Regions from separate parts of the Streptomyces sp. NPDC053367 genome, predicted to be linked through region 1. Evidence: predicted binding sites of a transcription regulator. Region 1 holds the regulator's gene; each other region holds the start of a gene.
What was found. Region 1 encodes HrcA, which represses chaperone genes, less so after heat shock. Its sites were predicted from a motif close to TTNGCACTCNGNNNNNCNGAGTGCNAA; they were not measured.
Positions count from the first base shown of each region.

Region 2: a site for HrcA is predicted at 6,079-6,105, ahead of groL (chaperonin GroEL). Genes of this name have one in related genera too.
Region 3: a site for HrcA is predicted at 5,937-5,963, ahead of groES (co-chaperone GroES). Genes of this name have one in related genera too.

Region 1 is NZ_JBITYN010000001.1:898,558-907,974, reverse strand. It holds gene hemW (radical SAM family heme chaperone HemW) at 1-1,009, shown strand, start outside; gene ACIGXJ_RS04210 (Uma2 family endonuclease) at 1,112-1,684, shown strand; gene ACIGXJ_RS04205 (DUF3097 domain-containing protein) at 1,668-2,474, opposite strand; gene ACIGXJ_RS04200 (MBL fold metallo-hydrolase) at 2,507-3,238, opposite strand; gene hrcA (heat-inducible transcriptional repressor HrcA) at 3,399-4,415, shown strand; gene dnaJ (molecular chaperone DnaJ) at 4,416-5,555, shown strand; gene ACIGXJ_RS04185 (nitronate monooxygenase) at 5,782-6,870, shown strand; gene ACIGXJ_RS04180 (16S rRNA (uracil(1498)-N(3))-methyltransferase) at 6,867-7,604, shown strand; gene ACIGXJ_RS04175 (VOC family protein) at 7,683-8,075, shown strand; gene ACIGXJ_RS04170 (hypothetical protein) at 8,316-8,855, shown strand; gene ACIGXJ_RS04165 (S41 family peptidase) at 8,902-9,417, shown strand, end outside.
Region 2 is NZ_JBITYN010000007.1:379,836-389,252, forward strand. It holds gene ACIGXJ_RS21715 (MurR/RpiR family transcriptional regulator) at 1-773, shown strand, start outside; gene murQ (N-acetylmuramic acid 6-phosphate etherase) at 811-1,737, shown strand; gene ACIGXJ_RS21725 (dihydrofolate reductase family protein) at 1,709-2,356, opposite strand; gene ACIGXJ_RS21730 (hypothetical protein) at 2,444-3,013, shown strand; gene ACIGXJ_RS21735 (NADH:flavin oxidoreductase) at 3,017-4,144, opposite strand; gene groL (chaperonin GroEL) at 4,329-5,951, opposite strand; gene ACIGXJ_RS21745 (cold-shock protein) at 6,342-6,545, opposite strand; gene ACIGXJ_RS21750 (MoaD/ThiS family protein) at 6,998-7,273, opposite strand; gene thrC (threonine synthase) at 7,270-8,553, opposite strand; SAM riboswitch class I at 8,572-8,719, opposite strand; gene ACIGXJ_RS21760 (glucosyl-3-phosphoglycerate synthase) at 8,878-9,417, shown strand, end outside.
Region 3 is NZ_JBITYN010000009.1:332,445-341,861, reverse strand. It holds gene ACIGXJ_RS26275 (LysR family transcriptional regulator) at 1-781, opposite strand, end outside; gene ACIGXJ_RS26270 (MOSC domain-containing protein) at 862-1,539, shown strand; gene ACIGXJ_RS26265 (SDR family NAD(P)-dependent oxidoreductase) at 2,056-2,829, shown strand; gene ACIGXJ_RS26260 (ester cyclase) at 2,900-3,607, shown strand; gene groL (chaperonin GroEL) at 3,719-5,344, opposite strand; gene groES (co-chaperone GroES) at 5,482-5,790, opposite strand; gene ACIGXJ_RS26245 (polysaccharide deacetylase family protein) at 6,041-6,946, opposite strand; gene ACIGXJ_RS26240 (polysaccharide deacetylase family protein) at 6,943-8,052, opposite strand; gene ACIGXJ_RS26235 (methyltransferase domain-containing protein) at 8,143-9,309, shown strand; gene ACIGXJ_RS26230 (RNA polymerase sigma factor) at 9,337-9,417, opposite strand, start outside.

The DNA of each region.
Region 1 (9,417 bases):
CGAGATCCGCCTGGCGCGCAAGGTCCTCGGCGACGACCCGCGCGAGGTCCGCACGGTCTTCGTCGGCGGCGGCACGCCGACCCTGCTGGCCGCCGGTGATCTCGTACGGATGCTGGGGGCGATCCGTGACGAGTTCGGCCTCGCACCCGACGCGGAGGTGACCACGGAGGCCAACCCGGAGTCGGTCGACCCGGCGTATCTCGCGGCGTTGCGCGAAGGCGGCTTCAACCGGGTCTCCTTCGGCATGCAGAGCGCCCGGCAGCACGTGCTGAAGGTCCTGGACCGCACCCACACCCCCGGGCGCCCCGAGGCGTGCGTGGCCGAGGCCCGCGCGGCGGGCTTCGAGCACGTCAACCTCGACCTGATCTACGGCACCCCCGGCGAGTCCGACGACGACTGGCGGGCGTCCCTGGAGGCCGCGCTGGGCGCCGGCCCGGACCACGTCAGCGCGTACGCGCTGATCGTCGAGGAGGGCACCCAGCTCGCGCGCCGCATCCGGCGGGGCGAGGTCCCGATGACCGACGACGACGTCCACGCGGACCGCTACCTCATCGCGGAGGACATGCTCACCGCGGCGGGCCTCGACTGGTACGAGGTCTCCAACTGGGCCGCCTCCGAGGCGGGCCGCTGCCTGCACAACGAGCTCTACTGGCGCGGCGCCGACTGGTGGGGCGCGGGCCCCGGCGCCCACAGCCACGTCGGCGGGGTGCGCTGGTGGAACGCCAAGCATCCGGGAGCGTACGCCGCCGCCCTCGCGGAGGGCCGCTCCCCGGGCGCGGGCCGTGAGCTGCTGTCCGAGGAGGACCGCCGGGTGGAGCGGATCCTGCTGGAGCTGCGGCTGCGGGAGGGAGTGCCCTTGTCACTGCTGCGGGAGCAGGGGCTGGCGGCTTCCCGGCGGGCGCTGACCGAGGGACTGCTCCAGCAGGGGCCGTACGACGAGGGGCGCGCGGCGCTGACCCTGCGGGGACGGCTGCTGGCGGACGCGGTGGTGCGGGACCTGGTGGACTGATCACTCCCGCGAGTGAATCCCCCCTGAACGCCGGTTCGGTCCCTAACCTGGTTCATGGGCTGCCGCCGTACACGCGGCGGCGGAGAGCGGAGGGCCACGGAGATGACCGCTGTGGATGATCGCCGGGTGCATGAGGCCTTCGAGAACCTGGAGGTTCCCGAGGGCTTCAAGGCTGAGCTCATCCGGGGGGAAATCGTGATGATGGCCGGGCCCGACAAGGTCCATAACCGCATCGTGCAGTCGGTGCAGGACCAGATCCCTGCGCACCGGTGGGAGCGGCTGCAGACTCAGGACGTGGCCTTCCCGAGCGAAAGCAGTGAACCGCAGCCCGACCTGGTGGTCATGGAGATCGGCGCGGACGACAGCCCTGGGCGGCTCGTGCCCGCTCCGGCGGTGACGATGCTGGTCGAGGTCGTCTCCAGGACGAGCGTGCACAGGGACTATGTCGAGAAGCGGTCCGTCTATGCGGCGGGCGGCGTCCCCGTGTACCTGATCATCGATCCCTTCCAGGCGAAATGCCTGGTGCTGAGCGAGCCGGTCGGCAGCGGGACAGCGGCCGACTATCAGTCCGAACGGACCCGGAAGTTCGGTGATCCCGTGCCGCTGCCGATCGTGGACGTCACCCTCGACACGAGTACGTTCGGGACCCTCCCGCCCCTCACGGCTGCACCGTGACGAAGTCGATCAGCTCCTCCACCCTCCCCAGCAGATCCGGCTCCAGGTCCTTGTAGGAGCCCACCCGCTTCAGGATCGCCTGCCACACCGCGCCCGTGTTGTCCGAGGGCCAGCCCAGGGCCCGGCACACGCCCGTCTTCCAGTCCTGGCCGTGCGGGACCTTCGGCCACGCCGCGATGCCCAGGGACGACGGCTTCACCGCCTCCCAGATGTCGATGTACGGGTGGCCCACGACCAGGGCGTGCTCGCTGGTCACCCGCTGCGCGATGCGCCACTCCTTCGAGCCCGGCACCAGGTGGTCCACCAGCACCCCCAGCCGCGCGTCCGGGCCCGGCGCGAACTCCTCGACGATCCCCGGCAGGTCGTCGACGCCCTCCAGGTACTCCACGACCACGCCCTCGATGCGCAGGTCGTCGCCCCAGACCTTCTCGACCAGCTCCGCGTCGTGGCGGCCCTCCACGTAGATGCGGCCGGCGCGGGCCACGCGGGCCCGGGCGCCGGGGACCGCGACCGAGCCGGACGCCGTACGGGTGGGCCGTACGGGCGCGGCGGACGGTCGTACGAGCGTCACCACCCGGCCCTCCAGCAGGAAGCCGCGCGGCTCCAGCGGGAACACGCGGTGCTTGCCGAAGCGGTCCTCCAGGGTCACCGTGCCCGCCTCGCAGCGGATCACCGCGCCGCAGAAGCCGGTGCCGGGCTCCTCGACCACCAGACCGGGCTCGGCCGGGACCTCGGGGACGGGCTGCGGCTTCTTCCAGGGAGGTGTCAGGTCGGCGGAGTACTGGCGCATTCGGATGACGATAGGAACAAGCGCGGGGGCCTTCAGGGCGACACGCCGAAGCGGGCCGCCAGCTCGTCGCGCTGACGCCGTACGAAGGCCGCGTCCACGACCGCTCCGTGGCCGGGCACGTACAGCGCGTCCTCGCCGCCGAAGGCCAGGAGGCGGTCCAGGGCGTCGGGCCAGCGGGCCGGTACCGCGTCCGGCCCCGCCTGGGGTTCGCCGGACTCCTCGACCAGGTCGCCGCAGAACACCACCTCGGGGGAGCCGGGCACCAGGACCGCGAGGTCGTGGGCGGTGTGGCCGGGGCCGACGTTGGCGAGCAGGACCTGGCGGCCGCCGCCGAGGTCCAGCGTCCACTCGCCGGTGACGTGGTGGCCGGGCGCGCTCAGGGCGTCCGCCGCCTCGGTCGCGGCCTCCTCGTCCAGGCCGTTGCCGACCGCGTCCGCGCGCAGCTCCTCGCGGGCGTGCCGGGACGTCAGCGCCGCGGCCACGCCCACCGCGCCGAACACCTCGGTGCCGTCGAGGGCCGCCGCCCCGAAGACGTGGTCGAAGTGGGGGTGCGTCAGCGCGAGATGGGTCACACGTCCGCCGAACAGCCACTCGGCGCGGGCCCGCAGCTCCGCCCCCTCCCGCAGGCTCGAACCCGCGTCGATCAGCAGCGCCGCGCCCTCCCCGACGACCAGCCCGGCCGTGCAGTCCCAGCGCGGCAGGCGGCACCGGCCGACCCCGGCCGCCAGCCGCTCCCAGCCCAGCTCTTCCCAAGTCACCGTCATACGGCGACGCTATCGGTGGCACCGTCACCTGGCGCGGCGGTGCGGTACCTGCCTTGCCGGAAGCCCGCCCGACCGCCGTACACTGGGCCGGTAAGGCTGGCACTCGAATGCTCAGAGTGCCAGGGGAAGCGCCGAGGTGACGACTTCTGGAGGTGTGCGCATGCTCAGTGAACGAAGGCTCCAGGTGCTGCGCGCCATCGTCCAGGACTACGTCGGCACCGAGGAGCCGGTCGGTTCCAAGGCGCTCACCGAGCGGCACAACCTGGGCGTGTCCCCGGCGACCGTGCGCAACGACATGGCGGCCCTGGAGGACGAGGGCTACATCGCGCAGCCGCACACCAGCGCCGGGCGCATCCCCACCGACAAGGGCTACCGGCTCTTCGTCGACAAGCTCGCCGAGGTCAAGCCGCTCACCGCGCCGGAGCGGCGCGCGATCCAGAACTTCCTCGACGGCGCCGTCGACCTCGACGACGTCGTGGCCCGCACGGTGCGGCTGCTGGCGCAGCTCACCCGGCAGGTGGCCGTCGTGCAGTACCCGTCGCTGACCCGGTCCACGGTCCGGCACGTGGAGCTGCTGTCGATGGCCCCGGCCCGGGTGATGCTGGTCCTGATCACCGACACCGGGCGGGTCGAGCAGCGGATGGTCGACTGCCCGGCGCCGTTCGGCGAGGCCTCGCTCGCGGATCTGCGGGCGCGGCTGAACAGCCGGGTCGCGGGCCGTCGCTTCACGGACGTGCCGCAGCTGGTGCAGGATCTGCCGGAGGCCTTCGAGCCGGAGGACCGCGGTACGGTCCAGACGGTGCTCTCCACCCTCCTGGAGACACTCGTCGAACAGACAGAGGAGCGGCTGATGATCGGCGGCACCGCCAATCTGACCCGCTTCGGACATGACTTCCCCCTCACCATCCGTCCCGTCCTGGAGGCCCTGGAGGAGCAGGTCGTGCTCCTCAAGCTCCTGGGCGAGGCGAAGGATTCGGGCATGACCGTGCGCATCGGTCACGAGAACGCCCATGAGGGACTCAACTCCACGTCGGTGGTGTCGGTCGGCTACGGTTCGGGCGGCGAGGCAGTCGCCAAGCTCGGCGTGGTCGGACCGACCCGCATGGATTACCCGGGAACGATGGGAGCGGTACGCGCAGTGGCACGGTACGTCGGACAGATCCTGGCGGAGTCGTAAGTGGCCACGGACTATTACGCCGTTCTCGGCGTGCGCCGCGACGCGTCGCAGGAAGAGATCAAGAAGGCCTTCCGCCGGCTCGCTCGCGAGCTGCACCCGGACGTCAACCCCGATCCGAAGACCCAGGAGCGGTTCAAGGAGATCAACGCCGCTTACGAGGTGCTGTCGGACCCGCAGAAGAAGCAGGTCTACGACCTCGGCGGCGACCCGCTCTCGCAGTCCGGCGGCGCCGGCGCGGGCGGCTTCGGGGCGGGCGGCTTCGGCAACTTCTCCGACATCATGGACGCCTTCTTCGGTACGGCGTCCCAGCGCGGGCCGAGGTCGCGGACGCGGCGCGGCCAGGACGCGATGATCCGGATCGAGGTCGAGCTGGACGAGGCGGCCTTCGGCACGACCAAGGACATCCAGGTCGACACGGCCGTCGTCTGCAACACCTGCAACGGCGAGGGCGCCGCGCCCGGCACCTCCGCGCAGACCTGTGACATGTGCCGCGGCCGCGGTGAGGTCTCCCAGGTCACCCGGTCCTTCCTTGGCCAGGTCATGACCTCGCGGCCCTGCCCCCAGTGCCAGGGCTTCGGCACCGTCGTGCCGACCCCGTGCCCGGAGTGCGCGGGCGACGGCCGGGTCCGCTCCCGGCGCACCCTCACGGTCAAGATCCCGGCCGGTGTGGACAACGGCACCCGCATCCAGCTCGCCGGCGAGGGCGAGGTCGGCCCGGGCGGCGGCCCGGCCGGTGACCTCTACGTCGAGATCCACGAGCTGCCGCACTCGCAGTTCCAGCGCCGCGGCGACGACCTGCACTGCACGGTCACCCTGCCCATGACGGCGGCGTCCCTCGGCACGAAGGTGCCGCTGGAGACGCTGGACGGCATGGAGGAGGTCGACATCCGGCCCGGCACCCAGTCCGGCCAGTCGATCCCGCTGCACGGGCGCGGCGTCACCCACCTGCGCGGCGGCGGCCGGGGCGACCTGATCGTCCACGTCGAGGTCCAGACCCCGACCAAGCTCGACCCGGAGCAGGAACGCCTGCTGCGCGAGCTGGCCAAGCTCCGCGGCGAGGAACGGCCCCAGGGGCAGTTCCAGCCGGGGCAGCAGGGGTTGTTCTCTCGGCTGAAGGACGCGTTCAACGGGCGGACCTGAGGGGGCTGGGGCCGGGGGTCCGGGGGTTGGCCCCCGGGTGGGCGCAGTCGGCCGGGGCAGCAGGGGTTGTTCTCTCGGCTGAAGGACGCGTTGAGCGGTCGCTGACGGGGGCTGGGGTGTGCCGCCCACAGTCGCCGAGTGGTCCGGGTCGGCCCGGGAAATGTTGGCTTATGCCAAGGGGAAGGGCCGATTCGGACTTGTTCGGAGGACGTGACAACATGCGGTCATGTCCTCCGCGCTGACCGGTCTCCTCTCCTGTCCGATCGTGCAGGCCCCCATGGCGGGCGGCGTCTCCGTGCCGCGGCTCGCCGCCGCCGTGTCCGAGGCCGGCGGGCTGGGGTTCCTGGCCGCCGGGTACAAGACGGCCGACGGCATGTACCAGGAGATCAAGCAGCTGCGGAGCCTGACCTCCCGGCCCTTCGGCGTGAACCTCTTCCTGCCGCACCCGGAGTACGCGGACCCCGCGGCCGTCGGCGTCTACGCCCACCAGCTCGCCGGTGAGGCCGCCTGGTACGAGACCGAGCTGGGCGACCCGGACAGCGGCCGCGACGACGGCTTCGACACCAAGCTGGCCGTCCTGCTCGACAACCCGGTCCCGGCGGTCTCCTTCCACTTCGGCGTGCCCGCCCCCGAGGCGCTCCAGGCCCTGCGCCGGGCCGGGACGGTCACCCTGGTGACCGCGACCAGCGTCGACGAGGCGCTCGCGGTGGAGCGGGCCGGCGCCGACGCGGTGATCGTCCAGGGCGTCGAGGCCGGCGGGCACCAGGGCACCCACCGGGACCTGCCCGACACCGACGGGTCGGGCATCGGGCTGCTGGCCCTTCTCGCGCAGGTCCGCGAAGCCGTCTCCCTGCCGCTCGTCGCCGCCGGCGGCATCATGCGGGGCGGCCAGATCGCCGCCGTCCTCGCCGCGGGCGCGAGCGCCGCCCAGCTCGGCACCGCGTTCCTCCCCACCGACGAGTCCGGAGCGCACGCCCTGCACAAGCAGGCCCTGACCAACCCCCTGTTCGTGCGCACCGAGCTGACGCGGGCGTTCTCCGGGCGCCCGGCGCGCGGCCTGGTGAACCGATTCCTGCGGGAGCACGGCCCGTACGCGCCCGCCGCCTACCCCGACGTCCACCACCTCACCGCGCCGCTGCGCAAGGCCGCCGCCGCGGCGGGCGACGCCCAGGGCATGGCGCTGTGGGCGGGACAGGGCCACCGCCTGGCGCGCGCGATGCCCGCGGGGCGGCTGGTGGAGGTACTGGTGGCCGAACTGGCCGCCGCGTGCACAACGTTGTCGGACCTGCCCCTGCAAGGAGGAACCCAGCGATGACGGCTCCGGTGTTCGTGGTCGAGCAACTCGGTCACGGGGGACCCGAGTTCGTGCTCGACGGCCCCGAGGGACGGCACGCCGTCTCCGTGAAGCGGCTGCGGCCCGGCGAGGACGTCGTCCTCACCGACGGGCACGGCCGCTGGGCCGAGGGCGTGGTCAGGGCCGCCGAGGGCAAGGACCGGCTGGTGGTGGATCTCGGCGCAGTCCAGGAGGAGCCCGAGCCGCGGCCCCGGATCACGGTCGTGCAGGCCCTGCCGAAGGGCGACCGCGGTGAACTCGCCGTGGAGACCATGACGGAGACCGGCGTCGACGCGATCGTGCCGTGGGCGGCCTCCCGGTGCATCACGCAGTGGAAGGGCGACCGCGGTCTGAAGGCCCTCGCCAAGTGGCGGGCCACCGCACGGGAGGCGGGCAAGCAGTCCCGCCGGGTGCGCTTCCCGGAGGTCGCGGACGCCGCGAGCAGCAAGCAGGTTGCCGCACTTCTCGCCGAAGCCGACTTCGCCGCCGTGCTCCACGAGAGCGGTGAGGAGCCCCTCGCCACCGTCGAACTGCCCACCGAGGGCGAGATCGTGCTGGTCGTCGGCCCGGAAGGGGGCGTTTCCCCCGAGGAGTTGGCCCTGTTCGCGGAGGCGGGCGCCAAACCGTATGTCCTCGGGCGTACGGTGCTGCGGACATCGACCGCGGGGACCGCGGCGGTGGCCCTGCTGCTCGGGCGCACCGGCCGCTGGTCCTGAGCGACGTACTGCACAACGTCCTGACCGACGTCCTGACCGACGTCCTGACCGACGTCCTGACGACAGGGGGAGTACGCCATGGAACTCGCACAGGTCCGGCTGCTGGTCAGCGACTTCGCCGCCTGCTACCGCTTCTACGCCGACGTCCTCGGCCTCAAGCCGCAGTCGGGCGCCGTCGACGGGCCGTACGAGAAGTTCAGCCCGGCCACCGGCTCGGCCGGCATCGCGCTGCAGGACCGCGCGATGATGGCCGAGGTGCTCGGCGAGCTGGGCGACGCGGCGAGCGGGCACCGGTCGCTGGTGGTGCTGCGGGTGGACGACCTGGGCGCGTACTGCGAGGAGATCACCGGGCGCGGCGCCGAGCTGCTGCACGGCCCGGCCCCCATGTCGGACCGGCTGCGGGTGGCCCACCTCAAGGACCCGGAGGGCAATCTGGTGGAGCTTCAGCAGTGGCTGCTGCTGCGCGGCTGACGACTGCGGCGGGCAGCAGCTCCCAGCCGTCCGACTCCCCGCCTGCGGGCAGCAGTCCGCGCCGTACGGCCTCGTCGACGAGCGCGCGGACGCAGCCGGGCTCGTTGATGTTGAGCCCGCTGCCGCGCCGGCTTCCTGACCCGGCGTCCGCTGCTCATCCGCTCAGGCCGGGACGGAGACCGCCACGAGTGGCCGTATCCGCTCTACCGCGACGGCCGGGACAGTGGGAGGCTGCCCTCCATGGGGGCATTGCGACGTATTTGGGAAGCGACGAACCGGCCGCGGGGCCGACGGGCGGCGGCCGCGTCGGTGCTGGCGGTGATCTCCGTGGCGGGCGTCGCCGCCTGCGACCCCGCGGGCGGGCTGAACGGCGCGACGGTGGCGTACACCACCGACCATCTGGTGACGGCGGAACTGGAGCGGCAGAAGGCCGACGTGCGCTGGCTGACGTGCACCGCGTCCGTCGACGACGGTGACGGCGCGTCCCCGTCCGCCACGGCCGACGACCTCGCCGCCGTCGACTGCCAGGGCGAGACCGGCGACGGCAAGGACATCACCGTCACCGGCCGCGTCACCCGGGCGGTCAGCGGCGCGTGCGTACGCGGTGACCTCACCGCGAAGATCGACGGCAGACAGTGGTTCCACGTCCAGGGCCTCGGCAACTGCGACGCCACCACCGCGCCGCCCGCGGGCGGACCCCGCCCCGCCGTCACGGTGACGGTGACCCAGACCGTGTGGTGCGACGACTTCCCACAGTGCAGGCCGGTCGAGGGCAAGTGATCCGAACGCCCCGCCCCGAACGGCCGCTCTGCATAGGCTTGACCGGGTGACGCAGCCCTCTTCCTCCGCCATACCGGCGTACCTCCGCTTCCCGCACGTGCACGGCGAGTCGGTCGCCTTCACCGCCGAGGACGACGTCTGGCTCGCCCCCCTCGACGGGGGCCGGGCCTGGCGGGTCAGCGCCGACAACGTGCCCGTCTCGCACCCCCGTATCTCGCCCGACGGCACCACCGTCGCCTGGACGTCCACCCGCGACGGCGCCCCCGAGGTGCACGTCGCCCCGGCCGACGGCGGACCCGCCAGGAGGCTGACGTACTGGGGCAGTTGGAAGACGCAGGTGCGCGGCTGGACCCCCGGCGGCGAGGTCCTGGCGCTGAGCACGTACGGCCAGGCCAGTCTGCGCCGCAGCTGGGCGCGCGCGGTCCCGCTCGACGGCGGCCCGGCCACCACACTGCCCCACGGACCCGTCGGCGACGTGGCGTTCGGCCCGGCGACGGTGCTGCTGTCCGCGCCGATGGGCCGCGAGGCCGCCTGGTGGAAGCGCTACCGGGGCGGCACCGCG
Region 2 (9,417 bases), on a different contig from region 1:
CGGCCGGCTGTGCGGCCCTCACGGTCACCGGCCTCGCCGAACTGACCGGCACCAGCGAGGCCACCGTCGTCCGCACCGCCCGCCTCCTCGGCTACCCCGGCTACCGCGACCTCCGCCTCGCCCTCGCCGGGCTGGCCGCCCAACAGCAGTCCGGGCGGGCGCCGTCCATCACCACCGACATCGCCGTCGACGACCCCATCGCCGACGTGGTGGCGAAGCTCGCCTACGACGAGCAGCAGACCCTCGCCGACACCGCGGCCGCCCTGGACACCGCGCAGCTCGGCGCCGCCGTCGCCGCGGCCGCCGCCGCCCGCCGCATCGACGTCTACGGCATAGGGGCCTCGGGCCTGGTCGCCCAGGACCTCACCCAGAAGCTCCTGCGCATAGGGCTGATAGCCCACGCCCACAGCGACCCCCACCTCGCGGTGACCAACGCGGTGCAGCTGCGGGCCGGGGACGTGGCGATCGCCATCACCCACTCGGGCTCGACCGGCGACGTCATAGAACCCCTCCGTGTCGCCTTCGAGCACGGCGCCACGACGGTCGCCGTCACCGGCCGCCCCGACTCCCCCGTCACCCAGTACGCCGACCACGTCCTGACGACCTCCACGGCCCGCGAGACAGAGCTGAGACCGGCGGCGATGTCATCGCGGACCAGCCAACTCCTCGTGGTGGACTGCCTGTTCGTGGGCGTGATGCAGCGGACCTACGACACCGCGGCCCCGGCGCTGGCGGCGTCGTACGAGGCACTGGCCCATCGGCACCGCCGCTAGTGCTCCCTGTCTTAGGAACCCGGAGAGAGCCGCCCCCATGAACCCCGAAGACCTCCGCCTGGACACCCTCGCCACAGAAGCCTTCCGCCCGGAACTCGCGGACATCGACCGCCTCCCCACCCTGGAGATCGCCCGCCTGATGAACACGGGCGACGCGACGGTCCCGGCCGCGGTGGCCGGACGCCTGCCGGAGATCGCCGCCGCGATCGACGCCGTGAGCCGGCGCATGGCCCACGGGGGCCGCCTGATCTACGCGGGCGCCGGCACCGCGGGCCGGCTCGGCGTCCTGGACGCCTCCGAGTGCCCGCCGACCTTCAACACCGATCCCGCCCAGGTCGTCGGCCTGATCGCGGGCGGCCCGCAGGCGATGGTGACCTCCGTGGAGGGCGCGGAGGACTCCGGGGAACTGGCGCGGGCGGACCTGGACGCCCTCAAGCTCGACGCCGAGGACACGGTGATCGGCGTCTCGGCCTCGGGCCGCACACCGTACGCCGTCGCGGCGGTGGAGCACGCCCGGGCCCTGGGCGCCCTCACCGTGGGCCTGTCCTGCAACACCGGCAGCCCGCTGGCCGCCGCCGCGGAGCACGGCATCGAGATCGTGACGGGCCCCGAGCTGATCACCGGCTCGACGCGGCTCAAGGCGGGCACGGCCCAGAAGCTCGTCCTCAACATGATCTCGACGATCACCATGATCCGGCTCGGCAAGACCTACGGGAACCTCATGGTCGACGTACGGGCCTCCAACGAGAAGCTGCGCGCCCGCTCCCGCCGGATCGTCGCCCTGGCGACCGGCGCCACGGACGCCGAGATCGAGTCGGCGCTGGCGGCGACCGACGGCGGGGTGAAGGACGCGATCCTCACCATCCTGGCCGGGGTGGACGGGGCGACGGCCGCCCGCCTCCTGGAGGAGTCCGGCGGCCGCCTGCGGGCCGCGCTCACTTCCTCCAGAACAGATGGTGCGTGACCCCGCTGGGGCTGGGCACGACCTCGCGGTGGAACCGGTCGAGCAGTTCGTCGGAGGACTCCCACAGCCGCACCCCCGAGCCGAGCTTCACGCCCGGTGAGACCGCCACGTGCAGGGTGTCGACGAGGTCGGCGTCGAGGAACTCCCGCACCGTGGTGGCGCCGCCGCCCAGCCGCACGTCCTTGCCCTGCGCGGCCTCCCGGGCCAGCCGCAGGACGGTGGCCGGATCACCGTCGACGAAGTGGAAGGTGGTGTCGGACAGCGTGAACGAGGGCCGCGGATGGTGCGTCATGACGAACACCGGCGTACGGAACGGAGGCTCGTCGCCCCACCACCCCTGCCACTCGTGGTCCTGCCACGGGCCGCGCTGAGGCCCGAACTTGTTGCGGCCCATGATCTCGGCTCCGATGTTGCGGCGGAAGTCCCGGGTGAAGTAGTCGTCGAGCCCCCGGCTCCCGCCGGGCTCCGTCCGGTTCGGCCAGCTCGCCGTGGCCCCGGCCCACGAGAACATCTCCCGCGGATCGGCATGCCCGAACGGCCGCTCCAGGCTCTGGCCCTCCCCGGCCGCGAACCCGTCACCCGACACACAGAGATTCTGGACACGCACCAGCTGACTCATGTGGCTCCTCCTGAAGTCGTCTCCAGGAAGTAGACCGAGACGCCACCGCAAACTCATCGGCGCCGCCACCGCCTACCCTGGGACAACATGAACCACGCCCAGCTCACCGCCCTCGGCCGTGCCCTGCGTCTACTCGGCGAGCACGGGGAGGCGCTGACCGCCGACACACCCGACGCCAGGCTGCACGAGGTGAAGGGGGACCTGCGGCGGGCGCTGGACCTGCTGGAGGAGGGCATTTCCACCGCGGCGCCCGCGACCCGCTGCGCCGAGCACCCCAACGGGCCCGTCGACACCGCGGCACCCGATCTGTGCCTGCTGTGCGAGACGCGCAGAAGGGCGGCGCGGCGGGCCGAGATCAACGGTCCGGCCGCGCCCCGGCCCGCGGAGACCGCGCCGTCGCGGTACGGGGTGCGCGAGGACCGGCCGCAGCCCCAGCAGCGCTGGCTGCCGGAGCTGTGGAACGGCCAGGAGTGGCAGCTGTGCGGCACGCCCCGGCGGGACCGGCGCGAGGCGGAGCTCTACCTCGCGGCCCAGCGGCGCGGTCCGCGGGCCGCGATGGCGTACCGGCTCGTCCACGAGTTCACGGACTACGAGGTGCTGCGCGTGTGGGGCACCCCGGTCCGCGTCGACATCGAGCCGCTGAACGGCAACCTGTGAACGTCAGCTGAGGGTCTTCAGCGCCGCCGCGTCGTACGGCGCGAGCTCGTCCATCCGGCCGGCGAGCACCTTGGCCGCCCACTCGGGGTCCTGCAGCAGCGCGCGGCCGACGGCGACCATGTCGAACTCGTCGGCCTCCAGCCGGTCGAGGAGGTTGTCGAGGCTGCCGAGCGCCGCGCCCTCGCCCTGGAATGCCTTGATGAAGTCGCCGTCGAGGCCGACCGAGCCGACGGAGATGACCGGCTTGCCGGTGAGCTTCTTCGTCCAGCCGGCCAGATTCAGGTCGGAGCCGTCGAACTCGGGCAGCCAGTAGCGCCGGGTGGAGGCGTGGAAGACGTCGACACCGGCCGCCGCGAGCGGGCTGAGGACGGCCTCCAGCTCCTCGGGTGTCTCGGCGAGGCGGGCGGTGTACTCCTGCTGCTTCCACTGCGAGTAGCGGAAGATGACGGGGAAGTCGGGGGAGACGGCCTCCCGCACGGCCGCCACGATCTCCGCCGCGAACCGGGTGCGGGCCACCGCGTCACCGCCGTAGGCGTCGGTACGGCGGTTGGTGCCGGCCCACAGGAACTGGTCGATGAGGTAGCCGTGGGCGCCGTGGATCTCCACGCCGTCGAAGCCGATGCGCTCGGCGTCCGCGGCGGCCCGGGCGAACGCCGCGATCACGTCGTCGAGGTCCTGCTGCGTCATGGCCCTGCCGGTGGGCACGGCACCCGCGGTGACCAGCCCGGAGGGGCCCATGGCGGGGGCGTCCGGGAACGGGCCGTCGCCCTGCTCGCGGACCATGCCGATGTGCCACAGCTGCGGGACGATCGTGCCGCCGGCCGCGTGGACGTCCTCGGCCACCTTCGCCCAGGCCGCCAGCTGCTCCTCGCCGTGGAAGCGGGGGACGCGGTTGCTGTTGCCGGCCGACTCGTGGCCGACGTAGGTGCCCTCGGTGACGATCAGGCCCACACCGGCCGCGGCACGGCGGGCGTAGTAGGAGCGGACGTTCTCGCCGGGTATGCCGCCGGGGGAGAACATACGGGTCATGGGCGCCATCACGATCCGGTTGGGGACGGTGAGGCCGTTCAGCGTGATCGGCCGGGACAGCACCTCGGCGGCGCGGGACGCGGGGGACTCGGTGACGCTCACGGGGGGCGCTCCTCAAGCTCGGGCAACGGTGAAACCACACGGTATGTGAGTGTGCATTGTTGCAGGTTCTTAAGTAAGCGCCTACGGCCCCGGTTATGACCCTGGACACGCCGAAGGGCGGCGCCCCCTGTCACGGACAGGGAGTGCCGCCCTCGCGAAGGACAGGCGATCAGCCGGAGGCCGATCAGAAGTCCATGTCACCGCCCGGCATGCCGCCGCCGGCCGGCGCGGCGGCCTTCTCCGGCTTGTCGGCGATGACGGCCTCGGTGGTGAGGAACAGCGCGGCGATCGACGCGGCGTTCTGCAGCGCGGAGCGCGTCACCTTGGCCGGGTCGATGATGCCCTCGGCGACCAGGTCGACGTACTCACCGGTCGCGGCGTTCAGGCCGTGGCCCGGGGTGAGGTTGCGGACCTTCTCCACCACGACGCCGCCCTCGAGGCCGGCGTTGACGGCGATCTGCTTCAGCGGGGCCTCGAGCGCCAGCTTGACGGCGGCGGCACCGGTGGCCTCGTCGCCCTCCAGCTCCAGCTTCTCGAAGACCTGGGAGGCCTGCAGCAGGGCCACGCCACCACCGGCGACGATGCCCTCCTCGACGGCGGCCTTCGCGTTGCGGACGGCGTCCTCGATGCGGTGCTTGCGCTCCTTGAGCTCCACCTCGGTGGCGGCACCGGCCTTGATGACCGCGACACCGCCGGCGAGCTTCGCCAGGCGCTCCTGCAGCTTCTCGCGGTCGTAGTCGGAGTCGCTGTTCTCGATCTCGGCGCGGATCTGGTTGACGCGGCCGTTGACCTGGTCGGAGGAGCCGGCACCGTCGACGATGGTGGTCTCGTCCTTGGTGATGACGACCTTGCGGGCGCGGCCCAGGAGGTCCAGGGTCGCGTTCTCCAGCTTGAGGCCGACCTCCTCGGAGATGACCTCGCCGCCCGTGAGGATGGCGATGTCGCCGAGCATGGCCTTGCGGCGGTCACCGAAGCCCGGGGCCTTGACGGCGACGGACTTGAAGGTGCCGCGGATCTTGTTGACGACCAGGGTCGACAGGGCCTCGCCCTCGACGTCCTCGGCGATGATCAGCAGCGGCTTGCCCGACTGCATGACCTTCTCCAGGAGCGGGAGCAGGTCCTTGACCGAGGAGATCTTGGAGTTGGCGATGAGGATGTACGGGTCCTCGAGCACCGCCTCCATGCGCTCCATGTCGGTCGCGAAGTAGGCGGAGATGTAGCCCTTGTCGAAGCGCATGCCCTCGGTGAGCTCGAGCTCCAGACCGAAGGTCTGCGACTCCTCGACGGTGATGACGCCTTCCTTGCCGACCTTGTCCATGGCCTCGGCGATGAGCTCGCCGATCTGGGTGTCGGCGGCGGAGATGGAGGCGGTGGAGGCGATCTGCTCCTTGGTCTCGACCTCCTTGGCCTGGTCGAGCAGCGCACCGGAGACGGCCTCGACGGCCTTCTCGATACCGCGCTTCAGAGCCATCGGGTTGGCACCGGCGGCCACGTTGCGCAGGCCCTCGCGGACCAGCGCCTGGGCGAGCACGGTCGCGGTGGTCGTACCGTCACCGGCGACGTCGTCCGTCTTCTTGGCGACTTCCTTGACCAGCTCGGCGCCGATCTTCTCGTACGGGTCCTCGAGCTCGATCTCCTTGGCGATGGAGACACCATCGTTGGTGATCGTGGGGGCGCCCCACTTCTTCTCGAGGACGACGTTGCGACCCTTGGGGCCGAGCGTCACCTTGACGGCGTCCGCGAGCTGGTTCATGCCGCGCTCGAGGCCGCGCCGCGCCTCCTCGTCGAACGCGATGATCTTGGCCATGTGAAGTGGTCCCTCCAGGACTGGGGGTGATTCCTTCGGACCGCGCCCGCGCCCGCGACGGACGGCTCGCACGCCTCGTGGTTCCTTGCCCCACCCGGCCTGCGGGCCTCACCGACCCGGTCCTTCGCTGTCACTCTCACCTTCAGAGTGCTAACGCCAATGATTAGCACTCGCCCCCTGCGAGTGCAAGCGCCTCTCGGGGTTCGAGCCCCCCGGGCGGGGCCGATCAGCCGCAGGCGAACAGCGGCCGGCCGGGGCGAGCGGGGAGGGGAGGGCACCGGAGGGCAGAGCAGGACCGGACAGGGCCCGGACGGGGACCCGGACAGGACGCGGGCAAGGCGAAGGGCCCGCACCCTGAGCGGATGCGGGCCCTTCGCCGGAAAGAATCGTTCAGGCGGTGACGCGAACCATGTCGGCCTGCGGGCCCTTCTGACCCTGCGAGATCTCGAACTCGACCCGCTGGCCCTCTTCCAGGGTGCGGTAGCCGTCCATCTGAATCGCGCTGTAGTGGACGAAGACGTCCGCACCACCGTCGACCGCGATGAAGCCGTACCCCTTCTCCGCGTTGAACCACTTGACGGTGCCCTGAGCCATGCCTAACTCCCCTATTACTGGCCCTTGCACAGATCCACACTTCGCGGACCCGGGTCAGACCTCACCCCCCATCGGTCGGGGGCGTGCGCCGGAACGCGTCGACCGCGGCTGAATGTATCTGTCCAACTGCCGTCTGCAACAGGTCAATCGGACGAGAATTCAGGACGCGAGCGTTCGGGAATTTACCAAGAATTCACCCTGATTCAGGGCAAGTCGGGCCGCGCATAAGGAGCGAAAGGCGCAAAACCATCGGGCACTTTGGCTGCTTCTCGTCGGTTCTCGACGGTTCCTCTAGCGGAACTCATATGCGCCCGGCATACGGAAGACGGCTGGCTTCCCCAACTCTACCGCGCTCAACCATACAGAATTGCCCCCTCCGCTTCTCTCACGGAGGGGGCAATTCGTTGAACTCTCGGTGACGACCCTTACCGAAGGTAATGGGCGGGCGGGTCTCAGCCGCCGGCGACCGCCGGAATGATGGAGACGCCGGCACCGTCCGGGGTCTCGGTCTGGAGCCCCTGCTCGAAGCGCACGTCGTCGTCGTTGACGTACACGTTCACGAACCGGCGCAGCTTGCCCTGGTCGTCGAGCACCCGGGCGGCGATGCCCGTGTGGTTCTTCTCCAGGTCGGCGATGACCTCGGCGAGGGTCGCGCCCTCGGCGGGAACCTCTGCCCGACCGCCGGTGTAGGTGCGCAGGATGGTCGGGATGCGGACGGTCACGCTCATGCGAGGCCAGCCTCTCGGAAGGAGTCCAGGGTGGGGCGGATGGTGGCGGTCAGACCGGTGCCGGCCACCGCGTCGAGGGTCTTCAGACCGTCACCGGTGTTGAGGACGACGGTCGTCAGCGAGGGGTCGAGAACACCGCTCTCGATCAGCTTCCTGGTGACGCCGACGGTCACACCGCCGGCCGTCTCGGCGAAGATGCCCTCGGTGCGGGCGAGCAGCTTGATGGCGTCCACGATCTGGGGGTCGGTCACGTCCTCCACCGAGCCGCCCGTACGGCGCGCGATGTCCAGGACGTACGGTCCGTCGGCGGGGTTGCCGATGGCCAGCGACTTGGCGATGGTGTCCGGCTTCTGCGGCCGCACCACGTCGTGCCCGGCCTTGAAGGCGGTGGACACCGGCGAGCAGCCCTCGGCCTGCGCGCCGAAGATCTTGTATGGCCGGTCCTCGACGAGCCCGAGCTTGATCAGCTCCTGGAGCCCCTTGTCGATCTTCGTCAGCTGCGACCCGGAAGCGATGGGCACCACGATCTGGTCCGGCAGCTTCCAGCCCAGCTGCTCGCAGATCTCGTACGCGAGGGTCTTGGAGCCCTCCGCGTAGTACGGGCGCAGGTTGACGTTGACGAAGCCCCAGCCCTCGCCCGCCGGGTCGCCGATGAGCTCGGAGCAGAAGCGGTTGACGTCGTCGTAGTTGCCCTCGATGCCGACGAGCTCGCCGCCGTAGACCGCGGCCATGACGACCTTGCCCTGCTCCAGGTCGTGCGGGATGAACACGCACGAGCGGAAGCCGGCCCGCGCGGCGGCGGCGCCGACGGCACCGGCGAGGTTGCCGGTGGAGGAGCACGAGAGAGTGGTGAAGCCGAAGGCGCGGGCGGCCTCTAGGGCCTGCGCCACGACCCGGTCCTTGAAGGAGTGGGTCGGGTTGCCGGAGTCGTCCTTGATGTACAGCCCGCCGGTGACGCCCAGCTCGCGCGCCAGGTTGTCGGCCTTGACGAGCTTGGTCCAGCCCGGGTTCAGATTGGGCTTCCCGGCCACGTCGGCGGGCACCGGCAGCAGCGGCGCGTAGCGCCAGATGTTCGCGGGGCCGGCCTCGATCCGCTTGCGCAGCTCCTCGGCGTCGTAGGAGGAGAAGTCGTAGGCGATCTCCAGCGGGCCGAAACACTCCTCGCAGGCGAAGAGGGGTCCGAGGGGCACGCGGTGCCCGCACTCGCGACAGCTCAGCGCGGCGGCCGGCCCGAGGTCTACGGTGGAATCGGTGGAGCTTGCAACAGTCTGCACAGCCATGTGAGGCGAGGCCCTTTCTCCTCATCTTCCTCACGACGCATCTCGCCGTGAGACGGATTTGGCACCTTCCCTAGCCGGGAGCCTCGCTGCACGAATGTCAGGAGAACCGACTGGAGGGTTGCCGGGGCTTCATCGGGCCGTGTCCCTCTGCCCCTCTGGATGAGCGGTATGGAGTTGTCCACGCGGAGGACCCCCGACATGCGATGGTCATCAGCGTTGTTCAAGACTGTAACCGAAGGCCAGGACAGTTGAGACAGCCGTCCGAACCGCGAGATGGATCATTTCAGAACCGCTCGCCGAGAGAACGCAGAGGAGCCGCAGGCTGTGCTGGAAGAAGTCGAGCGCTGGCTGACCACCCGCTCCTGGTCGGTCAGTGACCGCCCACTGCACCAGATCCTGGCCGCCAAGCGCGCGAGCGGCCAGACGGTCTCCGTCGTGCTGCCCGCGCTCAACGAGGAGGAGACCGTCGGCGACATCGTCGCGGTCATCCGCCACGACCTGATGCAGCAGGTCCCCCTGGTCGACGAGATAGTCGTGGTCGACTCGGCCTCCACCGACCGCACCGCGCAGGTCGCGGCCGCGGCGGGCGCCAGGGTCGTCCACCGCGACGAGATACTCCCCCGCATCCCGTCCGTCCCCGGCAAGGGGGAGGTGCTCTGGCGCTCCCTGCTGGTCACGACCGGGGACATCGTCTGCTTCATCGACGCCGACCTGAAGGAGTTCTCCTCCGACTTCGTCTCCGGCATCGTCGGGCCCCTGCTCACCGACCCCGACGTGGACCTCGTCAAGGGCATGTACGACCGCCCCCTCGCCGGCGCGCAGGGGCAGGGCGGCCGCGTCACCGAGCTGATGGCCCGCCCCCTG
Region 3 (9,417 bases), on a different contig from region 1:
GCGCCCCTCGGGGCCGTACGGACTCGATGGCCAGCTGGGGCAGTACGGCGACGCCGAGACCTGCGCCGACCAGGCCGACCACGGCCGGGTAGTCGTCGGTGGCGAAGTCGATGCGCGGCGTGAAGCCCGCCTTCTCGCAGACCTCCACGAGCTGGCCGCGGCAGCGCGGGCAGCCCGCGATCCAGGGCTCGTCGGCGAGTTCCCCGATCGCCACGGACCCGGCCCGGGCCAGCCGGTTGCGCTCGGGCACGAGCGCCACCAGACGGTCCGTCAGCAGGGGCCGCACGACGAGGTCGTCCCACTCCCCTTCCTGTACGCCCGCCGCGTCCTCGTAGCGGAAGGCCAGCGCGATGTCGCAGTCGCCCTCCCGGAGCATCTCCACCGAGCGCGGCGGCTCGGCCTCGACCAGGGACACCCGGGTGCCCGGGTGCGCGGCGCGCAGGGCGGCGAGCGCGGTGGGGACCAGGGTGGAGCTGCCGCTGGGGAAGGAGACGAGGCGGACCCGGCCGGCGCGCAGCCCGGCGATGGCCGCGACCTCCTCCTCGGCGGCGGTCAGCCCGGCGAGGATGCCAGCGGCGTGCCGCACCAGGGCCTCGCCCGCCTGCGTCAGCCGCATCTCGCGGCCGCCGCGCACCAGCAGCGGGGTGCCGACGGACGCCTCCAGGGCCTTCATCTGCTGGCTGACGGCGGGCTGGGTGCAGCCCAGCTCGCGCCCCGCCGCCGAGAAGGAGCCGGTGGCGGCCACAGCGCGCAGCACACGGAGATGTCGGGCCTCGATCACCCTTCGAGCATAAGCCGCCCTTGGGTGCGGCCGCGAATAATGCGTCGACGCTTTGACCGTCGGCGCCCTACCGTGCGGCCATGAAGCTTCTTTCCGTGAACCTGGGCAGGGCGACGCGCGTCCCGTACACCGACCAGCCGGAAGGGCTGACCGGCATCGACAAGCGGCCGGCGCAGGGGCCGGTGCGGGTGGCGGCACCGGGCCCGAAGGGGGTCGGCGCGAGCGGGCTGGCCGGCGACTCGGTGTGCGACACCCGGCATCACGGCGGCGACGACCAGGCCGTGTACGCGGTGGCCCGGGAGGATCTCGACGCCTGGGAGGTCGAGCTGGGCCGCGAGCTGGCCTGCGGCGCGTTCGGCGAGAACCTCACCACCCTCGGCCTGGACGTCTCCGGCGCGCTGATCGGCGAGCGCTGGCGGATCGGGCCCGAGGTGGTGCTGGAGGTCACCTGCGGGCGGATCCCGTGCCGCACCTTCCAGGCCCATCTGGGCGAGGAGCGGTGGGTGAAGCGGTTCACCGAGCGTGGGGCGCCGGGGGCCTATCTGCGGGTGATCGAGCCGGGCGGGATACGGGCCGGCGACCCGGTCGAGATCGTGCACCGGCCGGACCACGACGTGACGGTCGCCCTGGCGTTCCGGGCCGAGACCACCCGTCGCGACCTGCTGCCGCGGGTGCTGCCGGCCGGTGAGGCGCTGCATCCGGAGCTGCTGGCGGCGGCGCGCAAGTACACGGCGGCCGGGCGGGTCGAGCAGCGGTAGGCAACTGCGTCGCGGCACGGCCAGGCCGAGTAACAGCGGCAACTGCGTCGCAGCACGGCCAGGCCGAGTAACAGCGGCAACTGCGTCGCAGCACGGCCAGGCCGAGTACCGGCGGCAGCTGCATCCCAGCACGGCCACGCCGAGTACGGGCGGCAACTGCCGGGCGGTCCTGGAGAGCTGAGCGGTGGCGACAGACGCTGCCTGAGTCACGGAGACTGACGAGCCGTCACGCGCGAGACGCTCTCGTCTGAGACGCAGTCACCTTTCTTCGCGGGCGCCGCACGGCTCCTGGGGGACAACCCCCGGAGCACGGCCCGGGTCGGCTCGGGGGTGAGGTGGGGTCGCTCCCCGATGCCCGGGCGGCCGTGATCGAGGACGCTCGACCCATGTGCACGGAGCGTCATGAAGCCGGCCCTGCGCCTCCGCGGCCCAGCCGGCCCGGGGGCGCCGTACGGGCGGAGCGGGCGGGCGGCGTGCGGGGAACCGATCCGTCCGGTCCGGCCATAACCTTGCGGCATGACAACGGCTCTGATTACGGGATCGACCGCGGGTATCGGTGCCGCCTTCGCACGGCGGCTGGCGGCGGACGGGCACGACCTCGTCCTGGTGGCGCGGGACGCGAAGCGGCTCGCCGAACAGGCGACCGAGCTGCACGACCGGCACGGCATCGAGGCGGAGGTGCTGGTGGCCGACCTGGCGACGGACGCGGGCATCGACGCCGTCGGGGCCCGGCTGTCCGACCGGAAGCGGGCGGTCGACCTGCTGGTCAACAACGCCGGCTTCGGCAACAAGGGCCGCTATCTGGAGGTGTCCCTGGAGGACGAGCTGCGGATGCTCAAGGTGCACTGCGAGGCGGTGCTCCGGCTGACCTCGGCGGCGACGGACGCGATGCGGGAGCGCGGGCGCGGCGGTGTCGTGAACGTGGCCTCGGTGGCGGCGTTCGTGCCGCGCGGGACGTACGGCGCGTCCAAGGCGTGGGTCGTGCAGTTCACGCAGGGGGCGGCGCGCGATCTGGCGGGCAGCGGTGTGCGGTTGATGGCGCTGTGCCCGGGGTTCGTGCGCACGGAGTTCCACCAGCGGGCCGGGATGGGCACCGACAACATCCCCGGCTGGATGTGGCTCGACGCCGACAAGCTGGTCGCGTCGGCGCTGGCCGATCTGCACCGGGGCAAGTCGCTGTCGATCCCGGACCCGCGGTACAAGGCGCTGATGGGGGTGGTGAAGGTGGTCCCGCGCGGGCTGCTGGGCGGGGTGACGTCCCGGACGGGGCGGAAGTACGGGCCACAGTAGGCCGGGCGCGGCGGCGCGGTGGAGAATGGAGCTGTCGGGACGGACCCCACGGGGGACCGGAGGCGGCGCCATGACGTTCGTACAGCTCATCGACTGCAAGACCAGCCGGTTCGACGAGATGAACCGGCTGATGGACACGTGGGTCGAGCAGACCAGGGGGAAGCGGACCGCGACGCACAACGTGATCGGCAAGGACCGGTCGGACGCGTCGCACTACATCGAGATCGTGGAGTTCCCGTCGTACGAGGAGGCGATGCGGAACTCGAACCTTCCGGAGACCGACAGGATCTTCCGCGACATGGTCGCCCTCTGCGACGAGATGCCGACGTTCACCGATCTGGAGGTCGTCCGGGACGAGCAGCTGTACGCGTCGAACGTGCGGCGGCTGCTGGAGACGATGGGGACGACGGGCGAGCTTCCGCCGCTCGACGACCTGATCGCGGAGCACTACCACGACCACGACCCGGCCAACGAGCAGGACACCCTCGGGCGGGACGACATCCGGCGCGAGATGGAGATGTGGCGCGGGGCGTTCGATTTCACGTTCACGGTGGAGGACCTGATCGCGGACGGCGACCGGGTGTGCGCGCGGTGGTTCTGGAAGGGCACCCACAAGGGTGACTTCCTGGGGGTCGCGGCCACCGGCAGGGAGTGCAGCATGGCCGGCACGACGGTCTTCCGGTGCGGGGGCGACGGGAAGATCGTCGAGGGCTGGTGGTCGTACGACCGGCTGGGGCTGATGGCGCAGCTGGGTGTGCTGGACCAGCTGGAGATGTAGGGCTCCAGGGCCTGTCCGACGGTTCCCGTCGTCCGCCCGGAGGGCGGGGCAGCCGGAAGGCCCGGCACCCCCACCGGGGTGCCGGGCCTTCGGGACCTCGCGTTACCGCGATCAGTGAGCGTGGCCGTGGCTGTGACCACCGGCGGCCGGCTCCTCCTCTTCCTTCTTCTCGACGACCAGGGTCTCGGTCGTGAGCAGGAGGGAGGCGATGGAGGCGGCGTTCTCCAGGGCGGAGCGGGTGACCTTGACCGGGTCGATGACGCCCTGCTTGAGCAGGTCGCCGTACTCGCCGGTGGCGGCGTTGAAGCCCTGGCCCTTGTCGAGCTCGGCGACCTTGGAGGTGATGACGTAGCCCTCCAGGCCGGCGTTCTCGGCGATCCAGCGCAGCGGCTCGACGGCGGCGCGGCGGACGACGGAGACACCGGTGGCCTCGTCGCCCTCCTTGCCCAGGTTGCCCTCGAGGACCTTGACGGCGTGGACCAGAGCGGAGCCACCACCGGAGACGATGCCCTCCTCGACCGCGGCGCGGGTCGCGGAGATGGCGTCCTCCAGACGGTGCTTCTTCTCCTTCAGCTCCACCTCGGTGGCGGCGCCGACCTTGATCACGCACACGCCGCCGGCCAGCTTCGCGAGGCGCTCCTGGAGCTTCTCGCGGTCCCAGTCGGAGTCGGTGTTCTCGATCTCGGCCTTGATCTGGGCGACGCGGCCCTGGACGTCGGCGGAGTTGCCGGCACCGTCGACGATGGTGGTGTCGTCCTTGGTGACGGTGACGCGGCGGGCGGAGCCCAGCACGTCCAGGCCGACCTGGTCGAGCTTGAGGCCGACCTCCTCGGAGATGACCGTGGCGCCGGTGAGGACGGCCATGTCCTGCAGCATCGCCTTGCGGCGGTCACCGAAGCCGGGGGCCTTGACCGCGACCGCGTTGAAGGTGCCGCGGATCTTGTTCACGACGAGGGTCGACAGGGCCTCGCCCTCGACGTCCTCGGCGATGATCAGCAGCGGCTTGGAGGCACCCGCCTGGATGACCTTCTCCAGCAGCGGCAGCAGGTCCTGGATGGAGGAGATCTTGCCCTGGTTGATGAGGATGTAGGGGTCCTCCAGGACGGCCTCCATGCGCTCCTGGTCCGTCACGAAGTACGGCGACAGGTAGCCCTTGTCGAAGGCCATGCCCTCGGTGAAGTCCAGCTCCAGACCGAAGGTGTTGGACTCCTCGACGGTGATGACACCGTCCTTGCCGACCTTGTCCATCGCCTCGGCGATGAGCTCGCCGACCTGGCTGTCCTGGGCGGACAGGCCGGCCACGGCGGCGATGTCGGACTTCTCGTCGATCGGGCGGGCGGTCGCGAGGAGCTCCTCGGAGACCGCGGCCACGGCCGCGTCGATGCCCTTCTTCAGGGCGGCCGGGGAGGCACCGGCGGCTACGTTCTTCAGGCCCTCGCGGACGAGCGCCTGGGCCAGCACGGTGGCGGTGGTCGTACCGTCACCCGCGATGTCGTTGGTCTTGGTCGCCACCTCCTTCACCAGCTGGGCGCCGAGGTTCTCGTACGGGTCCTCGACCTCGACCTCACGGGCGATGGTCACACCGTCGTTGGTGATGGTGGGGGCGCCGAACTTCTTGTCGATGACGACGTTGCGGCCCTTGGGACCGATGGTCACCTTGACGGTGTCGGCGAGCTTGTTGACGCCGCGCTCGAGGGCGCGACGGGCGTCCTCGTCGAACTTCAGGATCTTCGCCATGGCAGCGGGAGCCCTCTCGGAAAGTCTGCGGTAAAGAAACTGCGCCCCGGGCGCCCGGCTTCTTATCGGTCGCGGGGGCCAGGGGCGCAGTGGAAGCAAAAAGGTGCTTCGAGGTGCTTCGGGTGAAGCGAGGTGACTTACTTCTCGACGATCGCGAGCACGTCGCGAGCCGAGAGGACGAGGTACTCCTCGCCGTTGTACTTCACCTCGGTGCCGCCGTACTTGCTGTAGAGAACGACGTCGCCGACGGAGACGTCGAGCGGAAGACGGTTGCCGTCCTCGAAGCGGCCCGGGCCCACGGCCAGGACGACGCCCTCCTGGGGCTTCTCCTTGGCGGTGTCCGGAATGACCAGGCCAGAGGCCGTGGTCTGCTCGGCGTCCAGCGGCTGGACCACGATGCGGTCCTCGAGCGGCTTGATGGCAACCTTGGAGCTGGCGGTCGTCACGATCCGACCTCCCCCTTCGGAGATCTCACGGGGTTAACTGTCTGAGGTGGCGACCAGGTCGATCCGTCGTCGCGGGTGCCGGACCTGCCCGTCGCGTTGTTGGCACTCTCCTAGGGGGAGTGCCAGAGCCGAGACTATGACCGCGATTAGCACTCGGTCAAGCGGAGTGCCAATTGCCGTGCGGCGCGGCGGACGCGGGCAGCGTCCCCGGGTGGTCCCGACGGCGCCGGAAGGTGCTCCCCGCGGGGTCCTACAGGTAGTCCTCCAGCCTTCCCACCGTCAGTCCCGCGCGCTGGATCTCCCGCAGGACGGCGACCGTGCGCTCGCGCAGTGGCGCGGCCGTGGGTTCGTCGGCGGGCAGGGAGACGATCATGCCCGGGGCCAGCCCCGCGGGTGCCTCGGTGTCGGTGACCGTGGCGCCCCACCGGACGACCGCCGTGACGCCGCAGTCGGCGGCCGCCCGCAGCGTGGTGGTGTCGTACGCGCCGTAGGGCGGGCGGAAGAGGCGGGGGCGGACGCCGAAGCGGGCCCGGAGCTTGTCCTGCTGGCCGCAGATCGCGGCCCGCTGCCCGGCGTACGGCAGGCCGCGCAGGTAGGTGTGGTCGAGGGTGTGGTTCTGCACGCTCGCACCTACCGCGCGCAGCCGCGCGAAGTGCGCGTAACCCGGCCCTGCGACGGTGTCGGTGAGGAACAGGCTGACCGGGAGCCGCAGTTCCCGGACGAGGTCGACGAACCGGGGGTCCCGCTCGGCCCCGTCGTCGTACGTCAGGAACACGACCCGGTCCCGGGTCCGCACCCGCTCGACGACGACCGGACCGGCCCCGTGGGCCCCCTGCGGCCGTGGCCGGTCGACGGGGTGCGGCGGTCGCGCGAGGGGGGCGGTGAGACCCCAACGGCGGTACGCGGGCTGCGGCGCGCGGGCGCGCCGGCCGGTCGCTTCAGGCGCGCCGGAGTGAGCGGGCGCGGCGGTGCGGGGGGCGCCGGCGCGCGAGCCGGCCCCCCGGGAGTCGGCGCCGTGAGCCCTGCGAGCCTCATCGGCCGGTGCACCCGCCGCCGTCGGCGACGTGCGTGCGGCGGGGTGGTCGGCGGACCGGGTGCAGCCCGTCAGCAGGGCGGTCACGGCGAGGGTGCCCGCGATCAGCCGCCACACCGTCACAGGTAGTCCTCCAGCCGGGCCACCGCGTACCCCTCGTCCGTGACCTTCCGCAGGAACCGGCGGATCATGTCGGGCATCGTGCCCTTCCAGGCGTCCCGTCCCCGGAAGTGGCTGAGGACGATGTCGCCGGGATGGAGACTGCGGTCCCACTCGCGGTAGTCCCAGCGGTCGACGAAGACCTCCTCGTTCCAGAGGGGGGCGTACTTCACGCCGCAGGCCTTCGCGGCGCGCAGCGTGTCCCTGTTGTAGCTGCCGAAGGGCGGCCGGAACAGGACGGGGCGCTCGCCGTAGCGCTTCTCGATGACGTCCTGCATGCCGCAGATCTCGCGCTTCTGGCGGGCGTACGACAGTCCGGGCAGGTAGGGGTGGTGCAGGGTGTGGTTGTTGAGGCCGGTGCCGCGGTCCTGCATCCGCTTGAAGTACCCGTAGTCCTTCTTGATCAGATAGTCGCTGAGGAAGGCGGTGTACGGGATCCGCAGCTCGCTCATCATGCGCAGGAACGCCGGGTCCTTCTCGGCGCCGTCGTCGATGGTGAGGAAGACGACCTTCTGCTCGGTCGGGACCGTGGTGAAGACCGGCGGGAGACCCAGCTCCTCGTGACCGTCGACCTCGAAGCCCTCGCGGGTGGTGATCTCCGGCTTCGTGGCGGGCGGGGCCGGGGCCCTGAGCGGCACCTTCTTCAGCCCCCAGCGTTTCGCGGCGGCCACGCGGGCGGTGTGTTCGGCGTGCAGCCGCGCGGCGTACACCTCCAGGGCGCGGGCCGGGGCGGCCTTCAGGTGCGGCTGCCGGCCGGGCGCCGGAGGCGCCTCGCCCCGCGCGCCGCGCGAGGCGCCCGGGGCGTCGGCACCCACCGGCCCGCCGGTATCGCCGGGGCCACCGGAACCGCCGGAGCCGCCCCCGTCCGCGCAGCCCGAGGCGACCGCGGCGGCGGCCAGCACGGCGAGCGCGATCCGGGCCCGCAGACGAGGGACACGCGGTCTGCGGCCATGGAGGTCACGGTCACGCGGACCACCGGCCCGGGCACCGCGGGTCCGCCCGAGCGAGCGCCCCTGCCCCCGCCCCTGCTCCCTCGCCCGACTTTTATCATTTTGTACTACTACTGTCATGGCGCCGGATCCTCGCAGTCCCCCGCCCCGAACCCCGCCCGACACCGCCGCCGCGGGCACACCATCCACCGACTGGCCGACAATGTCCCGGTGAACGACCTCGACGCCCTCCTCACGCCCGCAGGCCGCGCCCTCCTCGACGAGGTGCGCGGCACCGACCCCGCGCAGGAACTGGCCGTCGCCACCCGGCTGCGCCGCGAGCACCCGGCCGAACTGGTGTCGGCCGCGCTCGGCCAGGCGCGGCTGCGGCAGCGCGCGGCGGCGAAGTTCGGGGCCGAGGACGCCGGGCGGATGTTCTTCACGCCGAACGGGGTCGAGCAGTCGACGCGGGCGAGCGTGGCCGCGTATCGCGCGCAGAAGCTCAAGGACCTCGGCGTCACCTCCGTCGCCGACCTGTGCTGCGGGATCGGCGGGGACGCGATCGCCCTGGCCCGCGCGGGCATCCGCGTCCTCGCCGTGGACCGCGACCCGCTGACCGCGCGGGTGGCGCGCGCCAACGCCGGCGCGCTCGGTCTCGAGGACCTGATCGACGTGCGTGAGGCGGATGTCACCGACATCGACACGGCCCCTTACGACGCCGTGTTCGTCGACCCCGCCCGGCGCGGCGGACGCGGCCGGATCTTCGACCCGGAGGCCTACTCGCCCCCGCTGTCCTGGGCCGTGCGGGCGGCCGGCCAGGCCCGGCACGCGGCGCTGAAGGTCGCACCCGGCATCCCGCACGAGGCCGTCCCCGCCGACGCCGAGGCCGAGTGGATCTCGGACGGCGGGGACGTGAAGGAGGCCGTGCTGTGGTTCGGGACCGAGCCGGGCGCGGTCCGGGCGACCCTCCTGCCGGGACCGCACACCCTGCACGGCACCGGCCTGCCCGACCCGCCGGTCCGCCCCCTCGGCCGCTACCTCTACGAGCCCGACGGCGCCGTCATCCGCGCCCACCTGGTCGCCGAGGTCGCCGAGTCCCTCGACGGCGGCCTGCTCGACGAGACCATCGCCTACGTCACCTCGGACACCCTGCGCCCGACCCCGTACGCCACCGCCTACGAGATCACCGACCAGCTGCCCTTCAACGTCAAGAAGCTCAAGGCCCTCCTGCGCGAGCGGGGGGTCGGCGTGCTGACCGTCAAGAAGCGCGGCTCGGCCGTCGAGCCGGAGGAGCTGCGCAGGAAGGTCAAGCCGCAGGGGCCGAACGCGGCGACGGTGTTCCTCACGCGCGTGGCCGGCGCCCCGACCATGCTCATCGGCGGGCCTGCCGTGCTCTAGGCCTGCCGTCTCCAGGCCTGCCGTGCTCTAGGCCGTGCCCGGTGATTCCCGCGCGCGGCGCAGCAGCAGTTCCCGCTCCCGGTCGTTGCGCGCCAGCCCCGCGGCCCG